Regions from separate parts of the Streptomyces sp. NBC_00775 genome, predicted to be linked through region 3. Evidence: riboswitches for the same ligand, from Rfam matches in the RefSeq annotation. Region 3 holds a riboswitch; each other region holds the start of a gene.
What was found. Region 3 has a riboswitch for cyclic di-AMP ahead of OIC96_RS25390 (M23 family metallopeptidase). Riboswitches for the same ligand answer to the same signal wherever they lie in the genome.
Positions count from the first base shown of each region.

Region 1: linked by a shared signal. The riboswitch ahead of OIC96_RS19485 (LysM peptidoglycan-binding domain-containing protein) and the one ahead of OIC96_RS25390 (M23 family metallopeptidase) in region 3 are both predicted to bind cyclic di-AMP.
Region 2: linked by a shared signal. The riboswitch ahead of OIC96_RS28615 (transglycosylase family protein) and the one ahead of OIC96_RS25390 (M23 family metallopeptidase) in region 3 are both predicted to bind cyclic di-AMP.

Region 1 covers NZ_CP108938.1:4,377,421-4,380,844, reverse strand. The annotation lists gene OIC96_RS19495 (HAD family hydrolase) at 1-353, shown strand, start outside; gene OIC96_RS19490 (GNAT family N-acetyltransferase) at 439-876, shown strand; gene OIC96_RS19485 (LysM peptidoglycan-binding domain-containing protein) at 904-1,680, opposite strand; cyclic di-AMP (ydaO/yuaA leader) riboswitch at 1,684-1,841, opposite strand; gene OIC96_RS19480 (hypothetical protein) at 2,111-2,440, opposite strand; gene OIC96_RS19475 (CocE/NonD family hydrolase) at 2,474-3,424, opposite strand, start outside.
Region 2 covers NZ_CP108938.1:6,416,266-6,419,689, reverse strand. The annotation lists gene eno (phosphopyruvate hydratase) at 1-316, opposite strand, end outside; gene OIC96_RS28615 (transglycosylase family protein) at 692-1,387, opposite strand; cyclic di-AMP (ydaO/yuaA leader) riboswitch at 1,392-1,571, opposite strand; gene OIC96_RS28610 (LysM peptidoglycan-binding domain-containing protein) at 1,755-2,780, opposite strand; gene OIC96_RS28605 (cytochrome P450 family protein) at 2,988-3,424, opposite strand, start outside.
Region 3 covers NZ_CP108938.1:5,693,318-5,696,741, reverse strand. The annotation lists gene OIC96_RS25395 (aldo/keto reductase) at 1-560, opposite strand, end outside; gene OIC96_RS25390 (M23 family metallopeptidase) at 774-1,814, opposite strand; cyclic di-AMP (ydaO/yuaA leader) riboswitch at 1,826-1,983, opposite strand; gene OIC96_RS25385 (PP2C family protein-serine/threonine phosphatase) at 2,217-3,424, opposite strand, start outside.

The sequences.
Region 1 (3,424 bases), 1.3 Mb from region 3:
TGCTCCGTCACCCTTCCTTGTCCGACGACGAGTTGGCGTCGGCGGCGCGCGGAGTGGTGGGTTCCCTGGCGACGGTCACCATGTCGGGGCCGGGCACCGTCGAACTCCAGCCATGCGGCGTGACCAAGGCGACGGGGCTCGCCCTCGCCGCCGAACACCTCGGGCTCGGCCCCGCCACCACCCTCGCCTTCGGTGACATGCCCAATGACATCCCGATGTTCGACTGGGCCGCCCACGGCGTCGCCATGGCCAACGCCCACCCGGAACTCAAGGCGGTGGCCGACGAGGTGACCTTGTCGAACGAGGACGACGGGATCGCCGTGGTGCTGGAGCGGCTGTTCGAGGCTCGTTAGGCCCGGCCGCGCCGACATCCCCGTCCCGCCGCCGTCCCGCTGTCGTGCCCCTGCGGTCCGGGAGGCGGCCGATACGCTCCGGCGCATGAGCGTTCAGGTGGAGATCATCCGGGAAGCGAGTCAAGAACTTGTCGACGCCTTCGGCCGGTTGCTGCCTCAGTTGTCGTCGACCGCCAAGCCCCTCGACGGCGAGGCGGTCGACCGGATGGTGTCCTGCGATGCGAACACGGTGCTGGTCGCCCGTGCCGCGGGCGAGATCGTCGGCACGCTGACCCTGGTACTGCTTCCCATGCCGTCCGGGCTGCGCGCCCGCATCGAGGACGTGGTCGTGGACGTTGCGGCGCGCGGCCGGGGAGTCGCGGCGCTGCTGACTCAGGAAGCTCTGCGGATGGCCCGGGAAGCGGGCGCCCGGACCGTCGATCTGACCTCCCGGCCGGACCGGCCGGCGGCGAACCGGCTGTACGAACGTCTTGGGTTCCAGGCCCGGCAGTCGACGGTCTACCGGTACCTGGTGGACGAGTAGTAGGGGGACGGGCAGGGGGAGGGCTGGTCAGTAGGCCCCGTTGACGTTGTCGATCGAGCCGTACACCGCCGCCGCGTAGTTGCAGGCCGCCGTGATGTTCGCGACCGGGTCGTAGGGGTTCGTCGAGGTGCCGGCGACGTGGTAGGCGTTGAAGGTCGGGTCGATGACCTGGAGGAGGCCCTTGGACGGGGTGCCGGCGGCGGCGTTCGAGTCCCAGTTGTTGATGGCCAGGGGGTTGCCCGAGGACTCACGCATGACGTTGCGGTAGATGCCGTTGTAGGTGCCCGGAATGCCCGACTTGGCCATGATGGCCAGGGACTGCTTGATCCAGCCGTCGAGGTTGTTGGCGTACGTCGTGGTGGAGGCGGGGGTGGCCGTGGTCGCCGCGGACTTGGCGGTCGCCGTGGTTGCCTTCGCCGTCGAGCTCGACGCGGTCGACTTCACGGTCTTCGTGCCCACCGTCAGCGTCAGGCCCGGGCGGATCACGGCCGGGTTCGCGCCGATGACCGCGCTGTTCGCCTCGTACAGCTTCTTCCAGCCGCCGCTCGTGGGGTTCTTCGCCGCGATCGTGGAGAGGGTGTCGCCCGCGGCCACCTTGTAGGTGAGGAGCTGGATGTCCGTGGTCGTGGTCGCGGCGGTCTTCGCGACCTGCGCCACCTGCGCCACCTGTGTAGGTGTGGCCGCGTGGGCGCCGGTCGCGCTCACGAGGGGGAGTGCGAGCGCGGCTCCGCTCGTGCCGACGGCGACCATGCCGCGGGTGAGGGTGCTGGTCTTCGTGCGGCGGTGCTTGCCTCGTGCGGGCATGGCGATTTTCCTCTCCGGTGCCTGCGAGGTGAGCTGTCGGGTTCGGGCGGGAGATGCCCGGCCGCGCTGTGGACGCGGCTTCACCCCTAGCCGTTCCGGGGGTCCGGATCGGCGGCTTACCTGGGTCCCCCGCTCCTGCCGTGCGTGGGTGGGTGGGGTTTCCGGGCGGCGGCAGGATTCGGCGTTCCGCTCGGATCGGGGCGAACGTATGCGAGAGCACATGTCGGGAACAAGACCTGATGTCGCAGTGAAGATCGCTTTAGCCTGGATATGGCGAGGGCGAAACGTCCGATTGCGCCGGAATTCGATCCTCAACTTGCCTTTTGCAAAGGGGGAGTCGTCGAGGGGACTCTGACGCCGGGTTTGGTCGGGCGTGACCCAATTCACGCGACCAAGCGCAATCAAAGCGGCAAGGCGGGCAACTCGGGCATTACGGTGCGAGCGTCCAGGCGGGGGAGTGCCTCGGCGGAGCCGGGCGGACCTCCCACGCGGAGAGATCCGTGTCGGGGTCGTCGTCGGGGAGGCGGCCCGCGTTGGGCTTGAAGTAGAGGCCGTAGCCCCAGTATTCGGGAAGCTCGTGGCACATCAGGTCGGGGTACGGCTCGAACTGCTGCCCCTCGTATGCCCTGTTGATCCTCGCCACCGCCTCCGCCCGCGAGATCCCGAAGCGCGTGACCATCTCCTGGGCCATCTCACGGAAGTACGCGAGCATGCCCTCGTCGAGGTCCATCAGGAATTCCCCGGTCCGCGATCGCGCCATGGTGCGATCGTTCCCTATGGCGCCCCTGGGCCTCTAGCCCGCCGTTCTGGGGATTCTCCTTTCCCACGTCCGGTGGAAGACCACCTCGTCGCCGTCCTTGCAGATCACCTCGTTGGACGTGATGAAGTCCTCGGCGTCGCAGGTGATCTCGGACGTCGTGGACACCCGTGCGTCCCACGGCAGGTCCGGGCGGTGGAGGCGGACCGACCAGGTCGAGCGGGCGCGGGCCGACAGGGGATCGGAGGCGTCGATCGTGTACGTCTCCAGCGCGTCCTCGGTGAATTCGAGGCCGTCGGGGTACACGCGCGTGCCGCCGTAGCGCGGGTCCACCTCCAGACGCCAGGTGCCAGCGGCAACGTCACGGACGACCAGGCGTTCCGGGCGGGGTTCGTCCAGCGTCGCGGGGACGACGACTCCCAGGGGCTCGGACTGCTCCGGTTCCTCGAACGTGAGCGAGGGCGTCGACTCCCGTGCCCGCAGCGGGAGTTCCAGCGTGCTGCCCGCCGGATCCAGGGTGAAGCCGGCCTCCGAGCCCGGCTGGGGCCAGATCCAGGGCCAGTACGCCGAGGAGACGGAGAGGCGGATGCGATGGCCCGCCGGGAACGCGTAGCCGATGCCGTTCAGGTCGAAAACCACGTCCTCCGTAGTGCCCGGTTTCCAGGAAACCGCCTGGTCACGGCCGTAGCGCGCTGACAGGTTCAGCACACCTCGGGTGACGAGCGTCGAAGCTCCGTCGGGGGCCACGTCGCAGAGGCGGGCGATCACCTGGCCCCGGGGGGTCGAGGACGTCAGCCGCAGCCGGACCCGGGTACGGCCCAACACCCAGGTTTCCTCCGGCACTTCGAACTCGAAGCACGCCGATCTCGCGTCCTCCTCCCGCTGGTCCGGCGGCAGATCCGCGTCGTTCCCGAAGGGGAAGAAGCGGCCCGCGTCCACCCCCGTGTGCTGGGGGGAACGGACCAGGACCGGCGCCCCCTGGAGCGC
Region 2 (3,424 bases), 720 kb from region 3:
CCTTGTTGTCGGTGGCGTCCAGGTCGAACATCGCCTGGTCGATCAGGCGCTGCTCGGTGGCGTCGTAACCGACGAGCTCCGGGCCGATCTGCTCGATGACGGCGAGGACGGCCTTCTCGACACCCTTGCCCTGGTAACGGTTGGGGTCACCGTCGCGGAGCTCGATGGCTTCGAAGGCACCCGTGGAGGCGCCGGACGGGACGGCGGCACGACCGGTGCTGCCGTCGTCGAGGCCGACCTCGACCTCGACCGTGGGGTTGCCTCGGGAGTCCAGGATTTCCCGGGCTACGACGACGTCGATGGACGGCACGAGCATCTCCTTCTGGGATGTGACGCGGGTAACGCGGAACCTGTGATGGCTCCGCGACATGAGCCTAACCGCCTCGGGGGGATCGGCCAGCCGGTCGCCCACCCCTTGGGCAGAACCGAGAGTAAATTGTTTCCGAACGGAACAAAAACCTGCGGCCCCGCACATGAACCCGTACATGAATCCGTACATAAAAAAGCCCCGCCCCGGTGCGTACGGGGGAAGACGCACCTGAGCGGGGAGCCCGTGGGGACGGGGGGACCCTCACGAGGCCTCCACTATGGAGACCGCATATAGGAGAGGGCTGTGGTTCAGCTGCGAGCCCGTTGTCAGCTCTCCGCCGAGAGCCGTCGGCAGGCGGCAGGCGGCAGCCGCGACCCGTTGTCAGCTCAGGTGAAGCTGCTGACCCGGGTAGATGAAGTCGGCGTCGTCGACGATGTCCTTGTTCAGCTTGAACAGCTTCTGCCAGCCGCCCTTGACGTGCTTCTTCTCGGCGATCGAGCTGAGGGAGTCACCCTTGACGACCTTGTACTCGCCGTCACCCTTCTTGACCTTCTTGCCGGTCGGGGTGGTGACGGTCTTCGCGGCGGCCGGGCGCTCCGCGGAACGGGAAGCGGGCTGCTCCGTCGTCCGGGTGGTGGAGGTGGCGGTGCTCGACGGGGTGGTCGAGGCACTGGACGAGCTGGAGGTCGTCCCACCGGTGTACGCGGCGCTGGACAGGCCCGTGCCACAGGTCGGCCAGGCACCCTTGCCCTGCGCGGCGAGGACCTTCTCACCGATGGTGATCTGCTCGGACTTGGACGCCAGGTTGGCGGTGGAGGCGTAGGCGGTGCCACCGTACGCCGCCCAGGTGGAGGCCGAGAACTGCAGGCCGCCGTAGTAGCCGTTGCCGGTGTTGATGGACCAGTTGCCGCCGGACTCGCACTGGGCGACGGCGTCCCACTCGGACGCGGTCGCCGCGGAGGCGTTGCCGGCCGCCATCAGCGGGGCGGCGATGGCGACACCGGTGACGCCGGCGAGCGTGGCGACACGGGCGGCCTTGAACGGGCGGCGGTGCTTGCCCTTGCTGGAAAACAGCATGGAGTGATCCCCTCACCGACGCCTGCGAGGTGAGCTGTCGGGTTCGGGCGGGTGAGTGCCCGGTCGTACGGCCCCCGTCTTCACGACGTCGGACGTACGGCTTCACCCCAAGCCGCTCCCGGTGAACTACCGGGCGCGGCGCTTACCTTGGGTCCCCCGCTCCTGCCTACGGCGCTTGACGCGACGACTGTTCCCGTACGGCCGTTGGCAGGATTCGGCGTTGCAACCGTCGGGGCCCGCTGTGGCGAGCGGTCACGACCGTAAGCAGTCGATACCCGGAATTTCAAAGACGATCAGGGCTTCTGAGACTCATGTCTCACTCTCGCCAAACCGGACATTCCACAGCGAACCGTGACGCGAACTCCCGCTACTTTTCGCCCGATTCGGCACCAACTGCAAGGCTCTGACCGGGCACGATGAGGTCGGGATCGGTGCCGACCGTCTTCTTGTTCTCGGCGTACAGCTCGGCCCATCCGCCTTCGAGGTCAAGGGCGTCGGCGATCGTCCAGAGACTGTCTCCGGTGCGGACGACGTACGAGCCGTCGGCGGCGTCGCGCGAGGCGCTGGAGCCACGCGAGGCATGCCGCCCGGAAGCGCTGTCCGTACGGCCGTCGGTCACGCCCTCCGCCGCACCCTCATCGGCGGTGTCGCCACGGTGACGCCCCGCGCCACTCGTCGCACTGTCGGACGCACTCGAAGACTCGTCGTTCTGCCCGGACTTGTCCGGGTCGTCACTCTTCGCCGTATCCGTATCCGAGCTGTCGGAATCCTGTGAATCACTGTCGCTGGAGGAGGTGTCGGACTTCGTCGTGTTCTCGGCCTTGTCCGAGGAGGCACTGGAAGACGAGGATGAATCAGATGAATCAGATGAATCGGAGGAGTCAGACGAACCGGATGAGGGAGATGAGTCCGCCAAACCGGACGAGTCCGAGGAGCTGGAAGAGTCGGAGGAGTCCGAGGAGCCGGAGGAACTCGACGAGTCGTCCGCCACGCCCGTGTCGACCTCGACGGAGCCCGAGTTCTTGCTGAGCCCGGAAAGCGGTCCGCAGGTGGGCCAGGCGGCAAGGCCCTGGTCGTCGAGGATCTTCTCGGCGATGGCTATCTGCTGCGAGCGGCTGGCCTGGTCGGCGCTCGGGGCATACCGGGTGCCGCCGTACGACTCCCAGTTCTCCTGGGTCAACTGCAGGCCGCCGTAGTACCCGTTCCCGTCGTTCGCGCTCCACGATCCCGCGCTCTCGCACTCCGCGACCCGGTCCCAGGTGGTGCCGTCGGCCGCGCTCGCACTGGTGGCGCCGAGCAACGGGATCGCGATCGCCGATCCGGTCACCCCCGCGGCAACGATGAGAGCCGGGGCCTGACGCGGGCGACGATGACGGCCGTTCCCGGAGAGCATGCGGAAGCCTTTCGCGTGACAGCAAGTGACAACAGCGGCCACTGCGATAGGCGGGCCGCGTTGGTGATCGAACGTATCCGCACTCGAACGCTTGTCACAAGTCGATGCAGCACAGATCACGTGAAGATCACGGAGTTGAGGGACCGTCACCTTTTCGCAGGTGGACGCCCGTTGCCCGGCACACCCGACAGCCGTCGTCCGGCATGCCTACCGACCTGGTGTGAACTCCACGGGAAGCGTGCGCAATCCACGCATAATGAGCCCGCCGCGCCAGCGCAAATCGGCAGAATCTCCCGCGAGTTGGAGATCGGGGAGACGGGTGAGCAGCGTGGCGAGCGCGGTCTGCCCCTCCAGACGGGCGAGCGGCGCGCCGAGACAGTAGTGGATGCCGTGGCCGTACCCGAGGTGCTGATTGTCACGCCGCGAGAGGTCGAGCGTGTCCGGCTGCTCGAACCGCTCGGGGTCACGGTCCGCAGCCGCCAGTACGACGAGGACGGGGTCGCCGGGCGCGATGTCCTGCCCGCCGATCCGCACGACCTCGGTCGCGAACCGCCAGGTCGCCAGTTCGACGGGGCCGTCGTAGCGGAGGAGTTCCTCGACGCCGGTTTCGAGGAGTCCGGTGTCCTTGGCGGCGAGCGAGGCCT
Region 3 (3,424 bases):
ACGAGGTTGTAGTGCGGCTGGAGGGCGACGTACCGCGCGAGGCCCTCGCGGTCGGAGAACTCCACGGACTCCTGGAGCCGCTCGGGCGAGATGTTGGAGGCGGCGATGTGGCGCACCTTGCCGGCCTTCACGAGTTCGTCGAGCGCACCGATGATCTCCTCGACCGGCACCTCCGGCTGGTCGAAGTGCGTGTAGTAGAGGTCGATGTGGTCGGTGTCCAGGCGGCGCAGGGACGCCTCGGCCGCGGCCTTGATGTTGGCGCCGGACAGCCCCGGGAACTCGGGGTGCTGGCTGACCTTGGTGGCGACCACGACGTCGGAGCGGTTCCCGCGCGCCTTGAGCCACTTGCCGATGATGGTCTCGGACTCGCCGCCCTTGTTGCCCTCGGCCCACGACGAGTACGAGTCGGCGGTGTCCACGAAGTTGCCGCCGGCGGCCGCGTACGCGTCGAGCACGGCGAAGGACTGCGCCTCGTCGGCGGTCCAGCCGAAGACGTTGCCGCCGAGAGAGAGCGGGAAGACCTCGAGGTCGGACGAGCCAAGCTTGCGGAGAGAAGTCATGATCAGCTTCAACGCCCGCACCGGATGGCTGTATTCCGCACAGACCGGATCGGACCGGACCGGCAGCCCTGACGTCGGGGGGTTGTCGTCAGGACCGCCGGGAATCAGGAGAGAACTACGCCGGCCTCAGGTGGTGGAGAAGCCGATCTCAGGTGTTGGAGAAGCCGGCCTCAGTGGTGGCGAAGCCGGTCTCAGGGTCCGGAGAAGCCGATCTCAGGGGTTGAGGCCCTTGCTGCGCAGCCACGCCATCGGGTCGACCGCGGTGGCGGCGCCGTTGAGGTGGACCTCCAGGTGCAGGTGCGGCCCGGTGACATTGCCCGTCGCGCCCACGCGCCCGATGACGTCACCCGTGGCGACCTTCTGCCCCACGCTGACGCTGATCGACGACTGGTGGCAGAACCACAGCTCCGTACCGTCGTCGAGGGTGAGGATCGTGCGGTAGCCGTACGCGCCCGCCCAGCCCGCCTCGGTGACGGTGCCGCTGTGGATCGCCTTGATCAGCGTGCCGGTGGGCGCGGCGAAGTCGAGGCCGGTGTGGTAGCCGGAGGACCACATGGAGCCGGCGTCGCCGAAGCGCCCGGTCAGCGTGTACGAGGAGGTGGGCAGCGAGTAGCTCTTGGCGAGCTCGGCGAGACGCTTGGCCTCGGCGGCCTGCTTGGCTTCCTCGTCCGCCTTCTTCTTGGCGGCGGCGGCCTTGGCCTCGGCGTCGTCCTGCTGCTTGGCGGCGAGCGCGACGGCCTGCTTCGCGGCGGCGGCCTCGGCGGCCTGCTGGGCCGCGCTGTCGACCTGGTCCTGCTGCGACTCGGCCTGCTGGATGATGCGGGCGCGCAGCGCCTCACCCGCGTCGGTGCTGCCCTGCGCGGTGTCGGCGCTGGTCAGGCCGGCGCTGGTGAGCGGGGTGGAAGAGCCCTTGGGCGTAGCGGAATCGCCGTCGGATATCAGGGCCTTGGCCGAGTCGGTGACCGACGACAGGTCGGGCAGCGAGATCGACACCGGCGGCTTGCCGGGCGCCGCGGTGGCCATGCCACCCGCGCCCACGGCGGCTATGACGCCGACGCCGAGAACCGTGGAGCTGCGGGCGAGTCCCCCACCGCGCTGCTTGCTGACGCGGTGCCGGCCGCGAACGGGACGGACGGAATCCTCAGTGGGGTTCCACTCCTCCCAAGGCCCCTCGTCGTTGCCGTAGGCGTAGCCGAAGGGCTGTGTGTCGTTCGGCGCGAACGAGGTTGGCTGGGCAGGCCGGTTGGACGCCACGTGGGCGCACTCCTTTCCTTCCTTCTCGCCTACCGGGTTAGCTGACGGGTTCGGAGCAGGAAGGTCTCCTACGCGCGTATACCTGTCGTGTTCCCACGACGGAATACGCTCGATTCACCCCAAGTTGGTGGTTCCCCGGTTCCCTTGCGGGATTCGGCGCGTGCGCACGGAGCCATCTCTTGTGACGGCTGGGACGACCGCGCTGCGTTATCGAACGTTAATAGACCCGGGTACCGGATTCCAAGCTGTTCGGACTGATCGTTAACGCTTTTGGCCAGGACTTTGGGGTCACCACCGGCGTAAACCGGGCGAGTTGGCCACGTTCCATAAACGTCGATTCAGTTGACGGTGTGTCAGTTGTTATGCGGAGGGGCACTGCCCGATCACCCCTCGTGACAACGATCAAGAAAGCCCCTCGGCCGCCTCCCCCGGACGCCGTACGGCGAGCAGCGCCATGTCGTCCGTCAGGGCGCCGCCCGTGTGCCGGCGGACCTCCTCGGCGAGGGCGGTCAGCAGGGCGTCGGGCCCGGGGAAGGCGCGGCCGACGAGACGCGGGGCGGGATCGTAGAACTCCCCGCGCTTGTCGCGGGACTCGGACAGGCCATCGGTGTGGAGGAGCAGCGTGGCTCCCCTCGGGAATACGGCCGCCGTCGCCCGGTCGGGCCAGGTGCCCAACTCGCCCATGCCGAGCGGCAGCGCGGGATCCTCGGCGGCGAGCGCGACGAGCGTGCCGTCCGCGTGCAGGAGCAGCGGCGGGGGATGGCCGCGGTTGACGATCCGTACGACGTCCGCGTCGTGCGGGATCTCCGCGAGTACGGCCGTCGTGAACCCCTCGAAGACGTCCAGGCCGTCCCGCCGGGTCCCCTCGCGGGCCAGCGCCCGCTCAAGACGGCAGGCGACCGCCTCCAGCGTCGCCTCCTGCTCGGCCGCCTCCCGGAACGCCCCGATCACCACCGCTACGGCGGCCACCGCGCCCATCCCCTTCCCGCGTACGTCGCCCACCACCAGCCGTACGCCGTGCGGGGAGTCCTGCACCGCGTACAGGTCGCCGCCGATGAACGCGTCCGCCTGCGCCGCCTCGTACCGCGCCGCGACCTCCAGGCCGCCGATCCGCTCCTCGGGCTCCGGCAGCACCGCGCGCTGCACGGACTCGGCGATCTCCCGGACCGAGGCGAGCCGTTCGTCGCTGCGGCGGACGAGGATGTTGATGAGCACGGCCAGGACGGCGGCCGTGGCCACGGTGGCCGCTTCGGTGACCGAGTCGACGTTCAGGACGATGTCGAGCTTGAGGTGGACCGCGAGGACGGCGGCGAGGGTGAGGATGCCGGTGAGGACGGTGCCCAGCAGTGAGTACAGAGGCGCGGCCACGAGGGGGGCGGCGGTGAAGAGGGGGGCCGCGGTGAAGTCCGACGGGGTGACGTAGTCGTAGACGGCTCCGACGGCGATGAGCAGTGCGGGGAGTGTCCGGACGAAGGCCCGTGCGTACGAGATCCTGCGGCGGGACGGGTCCGTCGGGACGGGGGTGGCTCCCGGGACGGCATCGGATACGGGTACGGGTACGGGGCTGTCGGTCCGCTGGCCGTCCGCTTGCTGCCCCACTCGTTCAGGGT